One region of the Heyndrickxia sp. FSL W8-0423 genome, then DNA from elsewhere that is predicted to be linked to it. Evidence: predicted binding sites of a transcription regulator. Region 1 holds the regulator's gene; the other holds the start of a gene.
The links. The regulator LexA, encoded in region 1, represses DNA repair genes until DNA is damaged. The targets are predictions, from matches to a motif close to CGAACATATGTTCG.

Region 1 (10,112 bases):
AGTAAAAAAGAGCTGTTACATTGCAACGAAACAGATGTAATATTATTATTTCTTTAAAGTCAATTATCATTAAATATGGTACGATATAGATATTCTTTACATGTGAAAAGGCTGTGAAAAGTTTGGAAAAGAAACAAAAACTTATCGTACTTATCGGACCAACAGCAGTTGGAAAAACGGAATTGAGTATTCATCTCGCAAAACAATTTAATGGGGAAATCATAAGCGGTGATTCTATGCAAATTTATAAAGGGATGGATATTGGAACTGCGAAAATAAAAGAAGAAGAAATGAATGGAGTTCCCCATCATTTAATAGATATTAAAGAACCTGACGAACCATTTTCTGTTGCAGAATTCCAAGAAAAAGTAAGGAAAGAAATTAATATTATTTCTCAGAAGAATGCAATACCAATGATTGTTGGTGGTACAGGTTTATACATACAGTCGGTGATTTACGATTATCAATTTAGCGAAGCACCCGGGGATGCAACAATACGGGCTCAATACGAAAAAAAGGCAGAAAAAGAAGGGAATTTAAGCGTCTATCAGTTGCTGGAGCAAATGGATCCCGAAAGTGCCAAAAAAATTCATCCCAATAATATTAGACGTGTCATTAGAGCGTTGGAAGTAATTCATTGTACCGGGAAAACAGCAACAGAATATCAAAAGCAACAAGCAACCGAATTATTATATGATGTGGCAATAATTGGTCTTACTATGAAACGAGATAAATTGTATGAACGAATTAATCAACGGGTGGATAACATGATTAATGAAGGACTAATAGACGAAGTAAAAGGTTTATATGAACGAGGAATTCGAAATGCTCAGTCTATACAAGCAATCGGATATAAAGAACTGTATGATTATTTTGATGGGAAAATCACTTTAGACGAAGCGATTAATCAATTGAAACAAAATTCCAGAAGATATGCCAAAAGACAATTAACTTGGTTTAGAAATAAAATGGATGTAACATGGTTTGATATGACAAATGAAATGGATAGAAAGAAAAAAATAAGCGAAATATCACATTTTGTTGCAGGAAAGCTTCGATTAAAATCGAATTAATAATTATAGAGATAGAAGAGGAGGATTTTTATGAAACAGGCAATTAATATTCAAGATCAGTTTTTAAACCAATTACGTAAAGATGGCACTTCAGTAACAGTATTTTTATTAAATGGATTTCAACTTCGTGGACAAATAAAAGGCTTTGACAATTTCACAGTATTATTTGAGTCAGAAGGGAAACAACAGCTTGTCTTTAAACACGCAATATCAACCTTCTCTCCTTTAAAAAATGTCCAAATAAATTTTGAAGAACAATAATGATTAAATAGAAAAAAGCATGTTTAACACTGAACAGTTAAACATGCTTTTTTCATTTCGATAATTTTTGAAAAGGACAAAGTAATGTTTACTTGTAGAAGGGAATAGAATGTGGAGAGGGAAAACGAAAAGACCTATTGGGGCATTTGAAAATATTAGTATAGAATCAAATTCACAATAATGAATGCCTAAAAGTATTCATACTATTTAAAAATAGGTGATTAAAAAAACGCTTGGACCTGGGCGTTTGTCACACTTTTTTACCTCTTGGCGTATACTGTTTTCAGATTGTGAGGTGAACGCTTTGGATCAACCAATACGCATGAAAAATAATGGCCAAATAAGTATTGTCCTCGGTGCGCAACAAAGAGAATCCTCAAAAACTCATCCAAAGGAAGTTGTTCAAAAGAGAGTATCAACAACAGAGCATGAGGCACTCAGGGAAATTGAAGAAGAATTAAGTGCTCTTGTTGGAATGGATGAAATGAAAAAGATGATTAAGGAAATATATGCTTGGATATATATTAATAAGAAACGGGAATTAGCAGGTCTAAAAACTGGTAAGCAGGCGCTTCATATGATGTTCAAAGGTAATCCGGGAACAGGGAAAACAACTGTAGCAAGATTGATTGGCAAACTTTTTCAAAAAATGAATGTATTAACAAAGGGGCATCTAATAGAAGCCGAACGGGCAGATTTAGTAGGTGAATATATTGGTCATACTGCACAAAAAACACGTGATTTAGTTAAAAAAGCGATAGGAGGAATTCTTTTTATTGATGAAGCATACTCCCTTGGCAGGGGGGGAGAAAAGGATTTCGGTAAAGAAGCAATTGATACACTGGTCAAGCATATGGAGGATCGGCAGCATGAGTTTATTTTAATATTAGCCGGATACTCGAGAGAAATGGATTATTTTCTTAGCTTAAATCCCGGTCTTCATTCTAGATTTCCGTTAGTATTCCATTTTCCTGATTACAATGTCGAACAGTTGATGGAAATAGGTAAGCGGATGTTGTACGAAAAAGAATATGTGCTAAGTCATGATGCGGAAAGAAAATTAAAAGACCATTTATCATATGTAAAAATGATGAATCCGACTAGTTTTTCAAATGGAAGGTATGTCAGAAATGTAATCGAAAAATCGATTCGTTCACAAGCTATGAGATTGCTAAATAATCATCATTTTGATCGACATGATTTACTAACAATCAGAAGTAATGATTTATTGTTTCCAGATAACCAATAATAAAAACGGTTAGTCATGATGACTAGCCGTTTTTATTCCAGTTTTATTTGGAAGTTTCCACTTAAAGATATAGGATAGCACACGCAGCATTGTGATAATAGCAAATAATAAATAGAGTTCAATCGGTTCCTTTGCCAAACCTAGCCCGATAGCAAATCCACAAAGAATTGCCCAAACAGCATATATTTCGGATTGTAATACGAGCGGTTTCCTCTTCGCAAGAACATCACGAATAATTCCTCCGCCACTTCCGGTTAATACAGCTGCAACGATTATTGCACTTAATGGGTGCCCCATTTGTTTTGCATATAATGCTCCTTGGATAGCAAATGCGGCAAGTCCCATTGCATCGAAAAAATTCCCCCAACGCTGCCAATGACGTAATAAATTATGAGGGAATAAGAAAATAATTGTAATAGATAGTAACGCGATTTGGAAAAGGAGGCTTTGCTCCCAAAGTGCTGAGACTGGAACTCCAATGAGAAGATTACGAATTGCCCCTCCGCCAAAAGCCGTTACGATTCCTAATATATATGTTCCCAATATGTCATACTCTTCCTCCATTGCAATGATTGCGCCAGAAACGGCAAAAGCAATGGTGCCAATAATACTTAGAATTTCCCAAGTCATTGGGTTTACCTCCTAGAAGTATAGATAATCTATGATGATATGAAAAAATTAGGCTCTAAAATTACTAATATGTATGTTTATTATTTTCATCACAAATTTGATTTTATCACGATAAAACAGACTTACAAGAAAAATTTTTTTGTTTCATATTTTTCTGTTAAGATGAAATTACACATTCTCTTTATAAGTAAGAAGGGTAATGGCTAATATCAGATTTTAAAGGAGCAACAAGATGTTACAGTATTTAACTAATGGTGAGAAATTAAAGCCAATTATTGAAGAAGTTGAACAACAAATTAAACCAATTCACGAAAAAATAGATCAACGAATTGAAGAAAATCAGTTTAGGGTATTACAAAGTTTTCAAGCGAATCGTGTAAGTGATTCGCATTTTAATCCTTCTACAGGTTATGGCTATGACGATATCGGAAGGGATACCATCGAAAAAATTTATGCTGACGTATTTGGTGGAGAAGCAGGGCTAGTTCGTCCACAAATTATATCGGGAACACATGCAATTTCTATCGCTTTATTTGGCGTGCTTAGACCAGGAGATGAATTATTATATATTACCGGCAAGCCATACGACACGTTAGAAGAAATAGTCGGGATTCGAGGAAATGGTGTTGGTTCTTTAAAAGAATTTCAAATAGAATACAATACTGTTCTTTTAACAAGTGAAGGTACGATTGATTATGAGGGAATCAGAAAATCCATTAAATCGAATACAAAAATGATTGGTATCCAACGTTCAAAAGGATATGCAAATCGCCCTTCTTTTACAATTGAAGAAATCGAAAAAATGATCAAGTTTGTTAAAGAAATTAAACCGGATGTGGTTGTTTTCGTTGATAATTGTTACGGGGAATTTGTTGAAAACATTGAGCCCTGTCATGTTGGGGCAGATTTAATGGCTGGATCCTTAATTAAAAATCCGGGCGGGGGAATTGTAAAAACAGGTGGATATATCGTTGGCAAGAAGCAATGGGTGGATGCCTGTTCCTATCGCATGACATCACCTGGTATTGGTGCTGAGGCGGGTGCCTCACTTTATTCTTTACAAGAAATGTACCAAGGATTTTTCCTAGCACCTCATGTAGTTGGACAAGCATTAAAAGGGGCAGTTTTCACATCCGCAATTTTAGAAAAGTTTTGTTTAAATACACATCCAAAATGGGATGCGAAACGAACCGATCTTATTCAGTCTGTTCAATTTGAAGATCCGAATAAAATGATTGAGTTTTGCCAAGCAATTCAATTTGCTTCACCAATCAATTCGTATGTTACCCCATATCCTAGCTATATGCCCGGGTATAAAGATGATGTGATTATGGCAGCGGGAACATTTATTCAAGGAGCAAGTATTGAATTATCCGCAGATGGTCCGCTGAGACCACCATACACTGCATATGTACAAGGCGGATTGACATATACTCATGTGAAAATTGCTGTCTGTTTAGCATTAGACCGTTTATTAACGAAGAATTTAATATAAATGGAGCATTGAAAGCGTGTGAACCTTAGATTTCACGCGCTTTTTTATTTTTAGGCTATGTTATGTAGATAGTTAATTGGAGCTAAAACAACAGACTTTTAACAAAAGAAATTTGTTAAAAAAAGTTATGTAAGAAAATCTAACATTCTATTGACAATTAATCTAACATATATTAAAGTACTTATATAGTAAATATGAAAGGCGGAGTTTTTAATGAGTGGTAATCAAATTCGTCGTTCAATGCCAATCTTACCGATTGGTACAGTGATGCAATTAACCGATTTAACAGCCCGTCAGATCCGATACTATGAAGAACATAGTTTAATCCATCCGGCTAGATCAGATGGGAACCGCCGGCTATATTCTTTAAATGATGTCGATCAATTATTAGAAATTAAAGATTTGTTAGATCAAGGCATAAATATGGCGGGAATTAAGAAAATATTAGTTATGAAAAATGAACCAACTCCAACAGAAACAACTACAACAAAACAGGAAGTATCTAACGAAGAAGTGAGAAAAATATTAAGGGAAGAACTATTACAAGCAGGGAGATTTCAACGCCCTGGAATGCAAAATGAAAGACCGAGATTTTTTCACTAATTGACAGTTGATTTAAAAAATAGGACCCATAGGGAGGAAATTGTTTATGTCAAGGTATAATCGTAGTGACATTGAAAGAATAGCAGAAGAGCAAAATGTGAAATTTATTCGTCTTCAGTTTACTGATATATTAGGAACGATTAAAAATGTTGAGATTCCGATTAGCCAGCTTGGAAAAGCGTTAGACAATAAAATGATGTTTGATGGTTCTTCAATTGAAGGTTTTGTTAGAATTGAAGAATCTGATATGTATTTATTCCCTGATTTAGATACATGGGTAGTATTTCCTTGGACAGCTGAAAAAGGGAAAGTGGCCCGCTTAATTTGCGATATTTATAATGCTGATGGAACACCATTTGCGGGAGATCCACGAAATAATTTGAAACGTGTATTGAAGGAAATGGAAGAGTTAGGTTTCACAGATTTTAATCTTGGGCCTGAACCTGAATTTTTCTTATTTAAATTAGATGAAAAAGGGGAACCTTCATTAGAATTAAATGATAATGGGGGATACTTTGACCTTGCACCAACCGATTTAGGTGAAAATTGTCGTCGGGATATCGTATTAGAACTTGAGGAAATGGGATTTGAAGTCGAAGCTTCACACCATGAAGTAGCACCTGGTCAACATGAAATTGATTTTAAATATGCGCATGCATTAAAAGCATGTGATGATATACAAACATTTAAGCTCGTTGTTAAAACCATTGCCCGAAAGCATGGTCTGCACGCAACATTTATGCCTAAACCATTGTTTGGTGTAAGTGGATCCGGTATGCACTGCAACTTATCACTGTTCAAAAATGGTGAAAATGCTTTCTTCGATCCAAATGGTAAAATTGAATTAAGTGAAACGGCATATCAATTTATTGCTGGCGTAATTAAACATGCAACGAATTTTACCGCGGTCACCAATCCGACTGTAAACTCTTATAAACGTTTAGTCCCTGGTTATGAAGCACCATGTTATGTTGCTTGGTCTGCTAGAAACCGTAGTCCATTAGTGCGAATTCCGGCTTCACGTGGATTAAGCACACGCATTGAAGTCCGTAGTGTCGATCCTGCAGCAAACCCATATTTAGCAATGGCTGTTTTATTAAAATCAGGATTAGATGGTATTAAAAATAAACTTAAAGTTCCAGCACCGGTTGACCGAAATATTTATGTTATGAATAAACAAGAACGTGAGGAAGCAGGAATTATTGACCTTCCTGGAACATTGAAACAAGCATTGGAAAATTTAATTTCCGATGAAGTAATGACAAGTGCTCTTGGTGAACATATTCTTGAACATTTCCTAGAAGCAAAAGAGATTGAATGGGATATGTTTAGAACAACAGTCCACCCATGGGAACGCGAGCAATATATGCAAATGTATTAATAGTGAAACCCCTTGATACCATTGGTATAAAGGGGTTTTGTTTTTAATAAAAATCTTGCTTAATGAATGATGTGACGGTAAAGACCAATAACTTTTCCTAAAATAGAGACATTGTTTAAAATGATTGGAGCCATTGTTGAATTTTCCGGTTGAAGGCGGAAAAAATCTTTCTCCTTAAAGAAACGCTTTACTGTAGCTTCATCATCTTCTGTCATAGCAACGACGATATCCCCATTATTAGCTGTTTGTTGCTGGCGGACAATTACGTAGTCCCCATCTAAAATACCTGCTTCAATCATACTTTCACCGACAATCTCTAACATAAAGATATTCTCATCAGCGGGTGCTAATTGTTCCGGTAATGGGAAAAACTCTTCAATATTTTCAATGGCAGTTATAGGCATACCAGCGGTAACTTTACCTAATAAAGGAACATTCACGACGTTTTGTTTAGGAATGCTTTCTGATTCAAAATCGAGAATTTCGATTGCCCGTGGTTTAGTAGGATCTCTTCTAATTAATCCTTTTGTTTCTAATCTTGACAGATGACCGTGTACAGTAGAACTCGAAGCAAGTCCAACAGCTTCTCCTATTTCGCGTACAGATGGTGGATACCCTTTTGCTTTCACTTCTTGTTTTATAAAATCCAGTATATCCTGTTGCCTTTTTGAAAGTTTTGTCATTATACACACCCCGATTATTTCGTAACTTTTAGATTAATTTTATTATAGCATTTCTTAACTAACTATACAAACATAAGTTCGAAAAAAACTGTTGACTAAAAACAAGTGTTCGCATTATAATAAAAATAAATAAACGAACATACATTCGAAGGAGGTTTTTTATATGCTTATTCTATGGAAAAAATACTCTTATGTTATTATATTAATTGTTCTATCATTAATTATAGGTTTATATGCAACAAACACTTTTATAGATGACAAAAACTATCAGCAAATCACTGTATCCAAAGGACAATCACTTTGGAAAATTGCTCATATGTATTCAGAAGAACATTCAATGAATCCTAATGATTTCATTGAATGGGTAACGAATAAAAATCATTTAACAAGTAGTAATATAAAAGCTGGAGATAAAATTGTCATCCCTGTTAAAATGAAAAAACAGTTGGATGACAGTAATCAATATGCTTTAGATTTGGAGTAATAGAAATGATGAAAGCAGTAATTTATTGTCGTGTTAGTACAACAAAACAAACCCAAGAAACATCACTTGAAAGGCAAGAGGCTGAACTAATCGAGATGGCTAAAATTTATAGATTCGATGTTGTTCAAGTGATTCATGATCAAGAAAGTGGCTATCATTTAGATCGTCCGGGGATTATAGAAATTCTTGACCTTATAAAAGAAAAAAGCATTGATGTGCTATTAATTCAAGACGAGACGAGATTAGGCAGAGGGAATGCAAAAATTGCTCTTTTACATTGTCTTTTTAAAGAAGGCATTAAAGTTTATAGTATTTCTCATCAAGGTGAATTAGAATTGTCCGAATCAGATTCCATGGTTCTAAATATTGTTAGTATGGTGGAAGAATACCAAAGGAAATTACATAATTTAAAAATAAAAAGAGGGATGAAACGGGCAGTTGATAAAGGATATCGTCCAGAATTGAATTTAAAAGATCATGGGAATATTCAAGGGCGTGATCGAAAGGAAATGCCTATCGATGAAATAGTCCGTTTGCGAAAGAATAACCTTACATTTGCTGAAATAGCAGCAACACTTAGAGGATTTGGATATGATGTTTCAAAAGCAACAGTGCATAGAAGATATCAAGAATATGTAAAGCAAGAATAACTACGAATGAAAGCTTAAGCTCTTTTCTTGATAACAAAGTATTTATCTAGTACTATTACTGTATCTTATACTGGAAAAGATAGTAGTTTCTATAGAAAAGGAGTAGCTATATGCTTTCTAAAGATAAAATAGCAAGAATTAATGAACTATCGAAAAAGTCTAAAGGAAAAGGACTAACTAATGAGGAAGCTAAGGAACAATCTCGTCTTCGACGCGAGTATTTAGAAAGTTTTCGTTCATCCATGAAAAATACGATTGAAACGGTACGCGTGATTGATCCGGAAGGAAACGATGTAACTCCTCAAAAAGTCCGCAATATCCAAGCGAATAAAAGATTACATTAATAATTAAATTAGTTCTTTTGATAAGGCTGACCAATCAGCCTTTTTTCGTGTATATATAATAATTCATTTCAATAAAAGATAAAAAACTATACTTTTCTTTAGTTGAGTTATAATATAAACATGTTTAATATTAATATTGGACTATATGATAGAGAGGATGTATAAAATTGTTTGACAATACAGACCAATTAGCAGTAACTACGATAAGAACACTTTCTATTGATGCGATTGAAAAAGCCAATTCAGGTCATCCGGGATTACCTATGGGCGCCGCACCGATGGCTTACACACTTTGGACTAGATTTATGAACCATAATCCGAAAAATCCGGAATGGTTTAATAGAGATCGGTTCGTTTTGTCAGCTGGACATGGTTCAATGTTACTATATAGCCTACTTCACTTGGCAGGATATGGTTTAAGCATTGATGATCTTAAACAATTCCGTCAATGGGGAAGCAAAACACCTGGACATCCAGAATTTGGACACACTAAAGGAGTCGAAGCAACTACCGGTCCATTAGGACAAGGAATTGCGATGGCTGTTGGCATGGCAATGGCTGAACGTCATTTAGCAGGTGTTTACAATAAAGATAAATTCGATATAGTTAATCACTATACATATGCACTTTGTGGTGATGGAGATCTCATGGAGGGGATATCCAGTGAAGCTGCATCATTAGCCGCACATTTAAAACTAGGTCGTTTAGTTGTATTATATGATTCAAATGATATTTCACTAGATGGTGATTTAGATAAATCATTTTCAGAAAGTGTGGAAGGACGATTTAAATCATATGGATGGCAATATCTTCGTGTAGAAGATGGAAATGACTTTGAAGCCATTTCTAGAGCACTTGAGGAAGCAAAATCCGATGTTACTCGCCCAACTATGATTGAAGTTAAGACAGTAATTGGATATGGTTCACCTAATAAATCCGGAAAATCTGCAGTCCACGGTTCTCCGCTCGGAGCAGATGAATTAAAGCTAACGAAAGACTATTATAAATGGACATTTGAAGAAGATTTCCACGTTCCGGCTGAAGTTTATGATCGTTTCAATGAAAAAATCGTAGAACCAGGTATTGAAAAAGAACAACAATGGGAACAACTTTTTGCAGAATATAAAAAGCAATACCCAGAGTTGGCTGCACAATTAGAACATGCCATCAAAGGAGAACTTCCGGAAAATTGGGATAAAGATATTCCTGTTTATGAAGAAGGAAAGAGTTTAGCAAGCAGAGCTTCCAGTGGTGAAGTT
Region 2 (10,112 bases), 640 kb from region 1:
ACAGTGACTGTTGAGAATCAACAAATTCTTATTGATCACATCACTTTTTCCCCGACAAGAGTAGGAATTAATGTGAAATTCCCTACACAAAACTCAAAAGAGATTTTTGATATTCAAGATCTCCGGTTTGTTGATGAGAATGGTGAAGCCTGGTCAAAAATCCAAAACGGAATTGTTGCCCATGGGGGAAATGATGAAAAGACTTATTTTTTGCAAAGTAATTATTTTGAACAGCCAAAGAAACTTTTCTTAGTTTTTAATAAAATAAGAGCTCTAGACAAAGATGAATTGAATGTTGTTATCGACCCATTTAAAAAGAAAATTATTCAAGCTCCCAAAGACGGGCAGTTGCACAAAGTTGAATTTGGTGCATTCGATGATTCGACTGATCTTTTGATGTTTTATTTAAATGAGAAATTCAATGGCCAAATTTTTGATAGCTATACGGATTTTACTGGAAAAATGCATCGACTTTCCACTTATATTTGGGAAGCTGATGGGGGAAAAATCGGTTTTCCATACAAAATAAATAATGCGATTTCCAAAAAGCCGATTACATTAAAACTCATTGATTATCCTGCTTATATCAATACGGATGTGAAAATTCAAATAAAGTAAGTAAAAACTCGTCTATTTTAGTAACGGGTGTACTTGTGAGGTGCAGAACGGTAAGTTACAGACCAAACTTCACAGTCAAAAAGGCTTAGAGCTGTAAATGTCTCTAAGCCTTTTTTTCACAAAACCATAAGTGCATTAAGATGCTAAAATGAGTTTGATAAATAAGCGGAAAAATTTCTCTTAATTAGAGAATAGCACTGAAAATAGCTTAAACATACTAACATTAGTAGCACAAACCAAGGCCATGGTTTGTGCTACTATTTTTTTATAGTAGAAGTGAAGAAAGGTCGATCCGTCTATGGGACCATGTAAGAGTCCGTATCTTAAACAGGCCAACTTCACACCCTTGTTTGAATCAGTTTAGTATGTTGGGTCCTAGAGATCGTGTATAAGAAAATGGAATCGATAAGGCACTGTGAAGACTTCTATGATTGGTTATAAAAGGAGAATATTTATATGAAACATGTTATCGCTCTTGATGTAAGTAAAGGGAAAAGTACCATTGCCATTTATGATGGTTATGGACAATGTGAATTTGAAGGGGAATTGTATCATACACGCATTGATTTTGAGCAGCTACACCTACGTATTAAGGAAATAACAGCTATTGATGGGCAAGCCCCTGAAATCGTATTTGAGGCGACGGGTGTCTATTCAAAATCCGTTGAAAAGTTTCTACGGGATCACGGACATACATACTATCGCATGAACCCGCTTGAAGCGAACCTACAAATGGCTTCAATGCGTCGACACAAAACTGATATTAGCGATGCCCATGAGTTAGCGAAAACCCACTTTAAATTGGAACGTGAAACGACGTATGTGCAGAATGATTATTATGAACAGATGCGGGCAATTACTCGTTATTATGACGAAATTGAAGAAGAACTTATTCTTTTACGCAATCGTATGCATGCCATTTTACATATTTCATTTCCAGAGTTGGAACGACTTATTACACCGAGTTCAGCGCTATTTCTAAATTTTGTGCAACTGTATCCACATCCAGCACTATTATTAGCTCATTCAAAGACAATTATTAAAAATCGTTTGAAAAGCAATACACGTAAAAGACTTTCACTAGAACGTGCAGAGAAAAAAGCCATCGTGTTATTAGAAGCTGCGAAAAATTCATATCCTGCCATTGAACCAACGGATATTCGCTGTAATCAAGTAGGCGATTACGCCCGACGTATTGCAGATTTAATGGAAAAGAAAGACCAGCTTGTGAAACAAATGGTTGTGATGTCTGAAGGAAGAAAGGAATATACCGTATTACGCTCTTTTCCGGGAATTGGTGATACAACAGCTTGCAGACTTATTGGCGAACTAGGTGATATTCGCCGATTTAAAAATGCGAAACAACTGAACGCATACGTTGGAATCGATATTATGCGCTATCAATCTGGCAATACACAATACCGAGATCGAATTAATAAACGAGGAAATAAGAAGCTACGGAAGATTTTATTTTTTATGATGTGTACAATGATTATGGCAAAAGGAAAACCCAATCATTTAGTAGACTATTATTACAAATTAAAAACGCAACCTCAGAGAAAGCCTCATAAGGTCGCGATTGTGGCGTGTATCAATAAGTTTTTGAAAGTGACGTTTCAGTTACTGACACACGGCATACTTTACGATTATGATTCCGCACTACCAGCTCAGAAATCGTAGCAAAGTTTATATTCACTATAGCACACTGACCTTTCGAAAAAAAGAATATCGTGAGGTTTTTTCGTCATGGGAAAAATTTAGCTGTATTTGGAAGGGGTACCCCTCCCAAATACAGCTAAACAAAAAACATAAATGAATTAACTGAAATACACTTGACTAATCGTAAGAAATAGACGGAAGTTTTCCGGCTATTGACTCTAAAAACGTAAAAAAGGGTAATTTTTCTTTGCTTAATCGGAAAATCTCCGCCTATATCCCCCAAACCGAGCTCTATTCTACTGTATAACCGAAGAATTTCCGCTTATTTTAAATTAGTTTAAAATATAATCCATATTAACTATGAACAGGGTGGACTTTTTTCCTAATTTCCAAAAAATGATGATTGAACACGAACGTATATTCGAATAAAATAATACATATAATAAGAACTAACGTTCCTATTCAGAGGCAAAATTATATAATTGAAAAAGGGTGAAGAGCGTGACGGTTGATTACAATACGTTACCACATCATCAGATTTTATGTGTAGATATGAAAAGCTTTTATGCGAGTTGTTCTGCTGTAATGGAGGGGGAGGATCCATTAAGCTGCTATTTAGCGGTAGTTGGGAACAAAGAACAGCAAGGAAGTGTCGTGCTTGCTGCTTCACCAAAATTAAAAAAGGATTTTGGAATTAAAACAGGCTCTCGACTGTTTGAAATTCCAGATGATCCTTGTATTAAAATTGTTGAAGCAAAAATGGCAACTTATCTACGCATTGCAACCGAGATTACCCGTTTATTTAACCGATACGTACCAAAGGAAGCGATACATGTATATAGTGTCGATGAAAGTTTTATCAAAGTGGATAAGGCAGATCTTCTTTGGGGAGATGCAAAAACGATTGCTGCAAAAATAAAAGATGAGCTTGAACGGGAGTTTCAGCTTCCGTGTGCAATTGGCATTGGTCCAAATATACTCATGTCAAAGCTTTGTCTAGATATTGATGCAAAGAAGCAGGGCATTTCCGAATGGACCTATGAGGATGTTCCTGAAAAGCTGTGGGGGATTTCTCCATTAAAAGAAATGTGGGGAATTGGGAGACAACTTGAAAAGCGGCTCAATCGGATGGGGATTTTTTCTGTCGGACAGCTTGCACATTATGACCTCGCGAAGTTAGAAAAGGAATTTGGTATTATTGGCAATCAGCTCTATTACCATGCCTGGGGCATAGATTTATCTGAATTAGGAGCTCCTATTATGGAAGGGCAGGTAAGCTTTGGAAAAAGCCAAATTTTGTTACGGGACTACAAAGAAGAACCTGAAATCAAACATGTCATTTTAGAAATGTGTGAAGAAGTAGCCCAAAGAACCCGAGTACATGGAAAGGCTGGACGAACGATTAGTTTAGGAATAGGGTACAGTGACTCTGATTTCGGTGGAGGATTTTACCGTTCACACACGATTAATGAACCAACAAATGTGACGATGAAGATATATCAAGTATGTTTAAAATTATTTCACCTTCATTATTCGGGGAAAAATGTTCGACAGATTACTATTGCCGTTTCGAATCTTATCGATGATCGGGTCCTTCAGCTTAGTTTATTTGAACCGAATCGTGTTAAACAGCATGAACTAGGATTTGTCGTTGATCGAATTCGTCAAAAGTATGGAGCAGGCTCACTGCTTCGAGCGGTTTCTTATACACAAGCGGGAACAGCAAGAAAACGTGCCGCATTAGTAGGTGGTCATAAAGCATAACAATGAATAGAGGTGACAAAGATGATACGTGATCGCGGTCGAATCAAGTGGAATTCACTTATGCTTCCTGAGCATGTAAAAATGCTTCGGGATTGGGCAGAGGAAGATACGTATGAACAGCAAAAATACATGGATGAACAACAACTTGAACGAATGGACGATATAATGAACGAAGCAATAGAATGTGGAAAAACGGTAACCATCACTCATTATCGCAATCATCACCATGAGCTTGTGCTAGGATTGATTAAACGCTACAAGCCATTAGAGGGAAAACTGGATATTATTGATAGATTTGATGAGGTGCATACAATTTTTCTTGAAAATATTGTGGATGTTCAGATGATCGAAGACGAAATATAAGTTGTTACATTAATTATTAAAGGGTGGGCTAATAACCATCCTTATTGACCTCTATTAGTGGTTTTCTTATTATGCACTCGACTATTTCGTTTAGTAATCAGGATATGTGGCTATGGTAAACCCAAAGAGAGGAGAAAAGTACGTGAAGATTGAAATGAAAGAAACACTTTCTAAAAAAATCCTTACAGAAGCAAAAGGTTATTTAGATGTCGGATTTACACATTCATTGAATCCCTATAGTGGGTGTGCGTTTTCTTGCAGATACTGTTATGTAAGGGAAATGCCGATTCAGAGATTCAAAGAAATTCCTTGGGGAGAATGGCTGGACATAAAAACAAATGCAGCTGAAAATTACCGGAATGAAATCATCAAACTTCGGAGGAAGAACAAACCCGTAAATATATTTATGTCCTCTGCAACGGACCCTTATCAACCAATAGAACGTAAGGCAAACATTACAAGAGCGATCTTAGCAGAAATGATTGAGAATCCTCCTGATTTTCTTCAAATTCAAACACGAAGCCCACTTATCACAAGGGATATCGATTTGATAATTAGATTGAAAGAAAAATGTGAAGTTTTAGTATCTATGACAATCGAAACGGACAGAGAAGAGATTAAGCAAATATTCGCACCATATGCACCGGGAATTAAAATCCGGCTAAAAGCCTTAAAGGAAATTCATGATGCCGGAATACCTACACAAGCTTCGATTTCCCCGCTGTTACCTTTTACACCTGATTTTCCAAAACAATTGAAGGGTATCGTAAACCATGTTTGGATCGATACTTTAAGTATTGGTGATGGATCAATGGGAAAGCGTTCAGAGAGATTAGGAATGCCAAAAGTATTTGAAGAGCATGATTTATCCAAGTGGTATCGTAAAGATATACATGTAATGGTAGAAAAATATTTTCATAAATACTTTCCTAGTGAAATGATAAGAGTTTCAAAAAAAGAAGCCTTTCCAAAATAAAAAGATTAGATCATGAAGCGAACCCCCCTAAGTTGGACTAAGAATCAAACTTTGTACTGCACCCCAAAAGTTAGAGTAAAAATCTAACTTTTGGAGTGTTTATTTATGGCTAAATATAGTGAGAAATTTAAACTGATGGTAGTTAAAGAATATCTAGAAGGAAATCTTGGATACAAGCTCTTAGCCCGTAAACATGGTGTGAAGTCACATAAGCAGATTATTAACTGGGTAAAAAATTACGAAAATTTTGGTGCCGAAAGCTTAATGAGCAAGAAACATGAGAAATCATATTCTGTTCAATTTAAGCTAGATGTATTAAGATTTATGAAGAGAACAGGTTCTTCAGTGATTGATTCAGCCCTTCAATTTGGGATAACTAACCCTCCGATGATATCTAGATGGAAAAAGGAATTTCTTGAAGGTGGTGCTGAAGCCCTGGGTAAACCGAAAGGACGGTCACCCATGTCTGATAAAGGTACGAGTAAGAGTAATAAAAACAAACACGTGGAAGAAAAAGAAATGACATACGAACAAAAACTAGAAAGAGAAAATGAGCTTCTTCGTTTGGAGGTAGAATATCTAAAAAAGTTGCGAGCTTTTCAGATGGATCCGGAGGGCTATCTAGAAAAGCACAGGCAGCATTATCATTCGAACTCAAAGAAGAATTTAAATTAAGGGATGTATTACATGTAGTCGGCATCCCTGAATCCTCCTACCACTATCATATAAAGATGATGAAAAAGGTTAATCCGGATCAAGGACTAGAAGATCTTATCCAATCCATTTTCGAAGAAAATGACGGAAATTATGGTTACCGTCGTATTCATCTTGAATTGGGAAATCGGGGCTATAAAGTGAATCATAAGAGGATTCAACGTATCATGAAGAAACTAGGACTAAAAGGAAAAAAGTTCTGGAGAAAAACACGCAAGTATAGTTCTTACAAAGGTACTGTTGGAAAAGTTGCGAAGAACCTTATTAATCGTAGATTTTATTCTAATGTGCCCCATCAAAAGTTAACTACAGATATCACTGAGTTTAAATGTACTAATGGAGAAAAATTATATTTAAATCCAATCATGGACATGTTTAATGGTGAAATACTTTCACATGAAATAGCTAAGCATCCAAGTTTAGAACTTGTGATGAAACCCTTGGGAAAAGCATTAGAAATCGTAAAAGAATCAAAATACAGAACAACTATTCATTCTGACCAAGGATGGCATTATCAACATAGAAAATGGGTGAAAACACTTAAGAAAAATAAAGTTTTTCAAAGTATGTCTAGAAAAGGAAACTGCTTAGATAATTCACCAATGGAAAACTTCTTTGGTTTATTAAAACAAGAGATGTATCATGGAGAGGCATTGTGTTCTTTTGAAGAATTAAAGAGCAAGATTGAAAGATATATAGATTATTATAATAACAAACGTATCAAACAAAAATTGGCCGGTATGTCTCCGGTTCAATACCGCATTCATACCAGCCAATTAGCTGCTTGATATAAACTCTAACTTTTCGGGGTCACAACACTTAAGGGGGTTTTTACATAACAAAAAGTTATGTACGGGATTATCTGTTGGTGAATCACCAAAACTACTCTGCACGAACAACGGACTCAAAATTCCCTTTATGGGAGCCATCGCAAAATGGCTTTTTATTTGATAAGCCACAGCGGCATAATGAAAAAGATGGTTTCGTTTCAAATACATTTCCTTCCGCATCAACTAGTTCCACATCGCCTGTTACACGGTAAGATCCATTATCATTGACTTTAATTTGTACTTTAGACATCATCATCATCCTTTCTAAAATTAGACAATCTACTATTTATGGTATAAGGAAAAATACAAAAAAGCAACAAAGTATATGGAAAGAAATTGCTACTATATTAATTTGCGGGCTTTAAAGTTATTTTCTTGGACGAACCAATTTTGAGGAAAGGGGGTTCCCAGTACCCAATAGCTGATTCCTCTGAGACGATAGTTATTAACGACATCAAATTTTGCTTGGGCACTTCTTGCATCTTCGAACCAAACTTCATGCTGTTGACCATTTTCATCAGTATAGCGGAAGAAGGGAGATTGGTAGGTTGTATTGTATTCAATGGTTGCTCCATATTTCTGGGCTAACTGAATCGCTCTTTGGGGACTAACGGTTTTTGCGAGAGTTCCTTCCTGCCACGGAATTTTCCAATCACGTCCATATAACGGTGCACCCATCATAATTTTATTTCGTGGGATCACTGTTACGGCATAATCAAGAACTTTTTTCACTTCATTAATTGGCGCGATAGCCCATGGCCGTCCCCCTGCCCAGCCCCATTCATATGTCATTAGTATAATGAAATCAACAATCTTTCCTTGAGCTTCATAATCATGTGCCTCATAAAGAATCCCTTTTTGTTCGGACGTAAGTTTCGGAGCTAATGCAGTTGAAACTAAAAAGCCTTGCGGATGGAGCTGTGACACGACACGACTGAGAAAAGAATTGTAGTTTTCACGATCCTCAGGATAGATGTATTCAAAGTCAAAATTAACGGCATTATATCCTTTCTCCTGCATTATAGATAGGAGATTCTGAATAAGAAGATCTTGAACCGATTGGTTTCTTAAAAGGCTCGCAGCCAAATCAGAATTAAAATTTTGATTAACAAAATTTGTTACAACTAATAAAGGGGAGACATGTTCAGAACGGGCAGCGCGAATAACAGCAGTGTCATTCAGTTCTGTCAAACTGCCATCCTCTTTAATTGAATAGGTGAATGGTGCCAGGTAAGTAAAATATCTCCCAAGTTGATGAATGTTTTCAGTAGCGCTTGCATCTAGCGTTGTTATATACGCATTTACCTCTTTAAATGGGCGAGTCCTTTCCGGAATTCGCAGTACTTGACCAATATAGAGAGTGTATGGGCTTGCTATGTGGTTCACTTCAGTAATATCTGAAGGATTTACATTATATGCTTGAGCAATCGACCAAAGTGATTCACCAGGGCGAACAGTATGATAGTGGATAGGGATAAATAATACTTGACCAATGGAAATATCAATTGGATTGGATAGTTGATTGGCTACAGCAATTGCTTGCACTGATGTTCCAAACCGCTGTGCAATCGCCCATAGATTGTCTCCAGGCTGAATAATATATTCATAACCGGGTGAAGGAATAACAAGTGCTTGACCGATCACTAACGTATCAGGATTTTTCAATTGGTTAGCCGTTGAAATTTGAGTTATGTTCACTCCATATCGCTTGGAAATAGCCTGAAGACTTTCTCCTTTTTTTACTACATGAATATTCATTTGGATCTCTCCCTAGTTATTTTCCCTATAGATACTGTATTCAGATACAAGTACAAATGTTTAAAAAAATCACTAGAAAGAGAAATTTTTTATGCATTTTGCTTAGAAAAATTTTGATCTTTCACATATTTCATAAGAAATTCATCCACTGTTCTTTCATAATCTTCACGATTCTCATTAAAGGATTGGGCGTGCATACCGTTGACAGCAAGATAGAGCATTTTTTCACCTTTCTTCTTTTTAAATAAAGCTTTCGTCATTTCTGGTAATATATAATCATCTTTTTCACTATGTACAAATAATATCGGTTTCTTTATATTTTCAATAACATTAATTGGAGAAACGTTTTTTAAAGAATACCCGTCACGAAATTTAATAAATAGGTTAGCAAGAGGAAGTAGCCATTTTCCAGGTAGTTTAATTTCACATGAGATTTGATACGCCAAAAGTTCACGAAAATCGGAAAAAGGGCAGTCGACGATATAAAAATTAGCCCGATCCTCAAGGCTTCCCGCATATAAAAGAGTTGTTGCAGCTCCCATTGATTCCCCATGAATACCAAAAAAGACATTTTCTCCTTCAACAGAAATAAGATAATCTACTACGGCTTTTAAATCATGCTTTTCATAATAGCCATAGCTAGTCGTTTTTCCACCGCTTTCACCATGTCTTCGATGATCATAAATAATCGCATTAAAGCCTCTTTCAATAAATATGTTCATATATTTGATAGAATTTGTTTTATTTTCGGTAACCCCATGACAAAAAATCATGTATTTCTTCACATTTGGGTATGGGCGGACGAACATAGCCTTTATGTTATAACCGAAAGGAGAAGGAATCCATACCTCTTGCTTTGGCAAAGCTTCAAACGAATGGGGATCAAGACGCTTTGCTTGGACTTCTCGATCGAAAACAAACTGTTTATCTTTTCGAGCAATATGCATAATTCTTTCTGAAAGATAAAATCCTAACCCAGCCGTTGCAAGGATCGTCGCACCGCCAAGAATGGAAAATTGTTTTTTCAATTTGCACGCCTCCATCGCTTTTTTTGATTATTTTACCATAAATATAAAAAAAGAAACTGACGAATGAAGTCAGCTTCCATGAAGCAATTACTGTTCTGAATTTTGTCGATTAGTAGGGTGGATCGCTTTATTTAATTCTTCTGCAGCGATCGTTTGTTTTGTCGTATCCGCAGTTGGTTTCCCTTTTTGACTATAGCCTTTTTCACGTTGTTTTGTCATTTGTAGTCATCCTCCTTAAACAATAGCCGATAACATTAAAATGAGCAAAACGGGAAAAATTATACTTATTTCTTAGAAAGCTGATAATAACCACTTTCAATTTTTCGGGATAGAGCAGGTGATACAGTATCAATCGCTTCGACAAGCTTAGTTAAATCGATACCTGTACTAATTCCCATTCTT

Region 2: a site for LexA is predicted at 2,688-2,701, ahead of MKY81_RS17100 (Y-family DNA polymerase). Genes of this name have one in related genera too.

What each region holds. Positions count from the first base shown of each region.
Region 1 covers NZ_JBBPBE010000001.1:2,683,801-2,693,912, forward strand. Annotated here, with positions in the region: gene miaA (tRNA (adenosine(37)-N6)-dimethylallyltransferase MiaA) at 123-1,073, shown strand; gene hfq (RNA chaperone Hfq) at 1,104-1,334, shown strand; gene spoVK (stage V sporulation protein K) at 1,639-2,583, shown strand; gene MKY81_RS13640 (trimeric intracellular cation channel family protein) at 2,593-3,213, opposite strand; gene MKY81_RS13645 (methionine gamma-lyase family protein) at 3,446-4,708, shown strand; gene MKY81_RS13650 (MerR family transcriptional regulator) at 4,922-5,311, shown strand; gene glnA (type I glutamate--ammonia ligase) at 5,358-6,692, shown strand; gene lexA (transcriptional repressor LexA) at 6,752-7,375, opposite strand; gene yneA (cell division suppressor protein YneA) at 7,539-7,859, shown strand; gene MKY81_RS13670 (YneB family resolvase-like protein) at 7,868-8,509, shown strand; gene MKY81_RS13675 (DUF896 domain-containing protein) at 8,620-8,853, shown strand; gene tkt (transketolase) at 9,021-10,112, shown strand, end outside.
Region 2 covers NZ_JBBPBE010000001.1:3,326,226-3,336,337, reverse strand. Annotated here, with positions in the region: gene MKY81_RS17110 (DUF4179 domain-containing protein) at 1-618, shown strand, start outside; gene MKY81_RS17105 (IS110 family transposase) at 1,075-2,298, shown strand; gene MKY81_RS17100 (Y-family DNA polymerase) at 2,830-4,041, shown strand; gene MKY81_RS17095 (YolD-like family protein) at 4,063-4,404, shown strand; gene MKY81_RS17090 (SPL family radical SAM protein) at 4,547-5,380, shown strand; gene MKY81_RS17085 (helix-turn-helix domain-containing protein) at 5,486-6,055, shown strand; gene MKY81_RS17080 (IS3 family transposase) at 5,956-6,882, shown strand; gene MKY81_RS17075 (CDGSH iron-sulfur domain-containing protein) at 6,977-7,174, opposite strand; gene MKY81_RS17070 (LysM peptidoglycan-binding domain-containing protein) at 7,267-8,682, opposite strand; gene MKY81_RS17065 (alpha/beta hydrolase) at 8,772-9,710, opposite strand; gene MKY81_RS17060 (hypothetical protein) at 9,798-9,929, opposite strand; gene MKY81_RS17055 (hydroxymethylglutaryl-CoA lyase) at 9,995-10,112, opposite strand, start outside.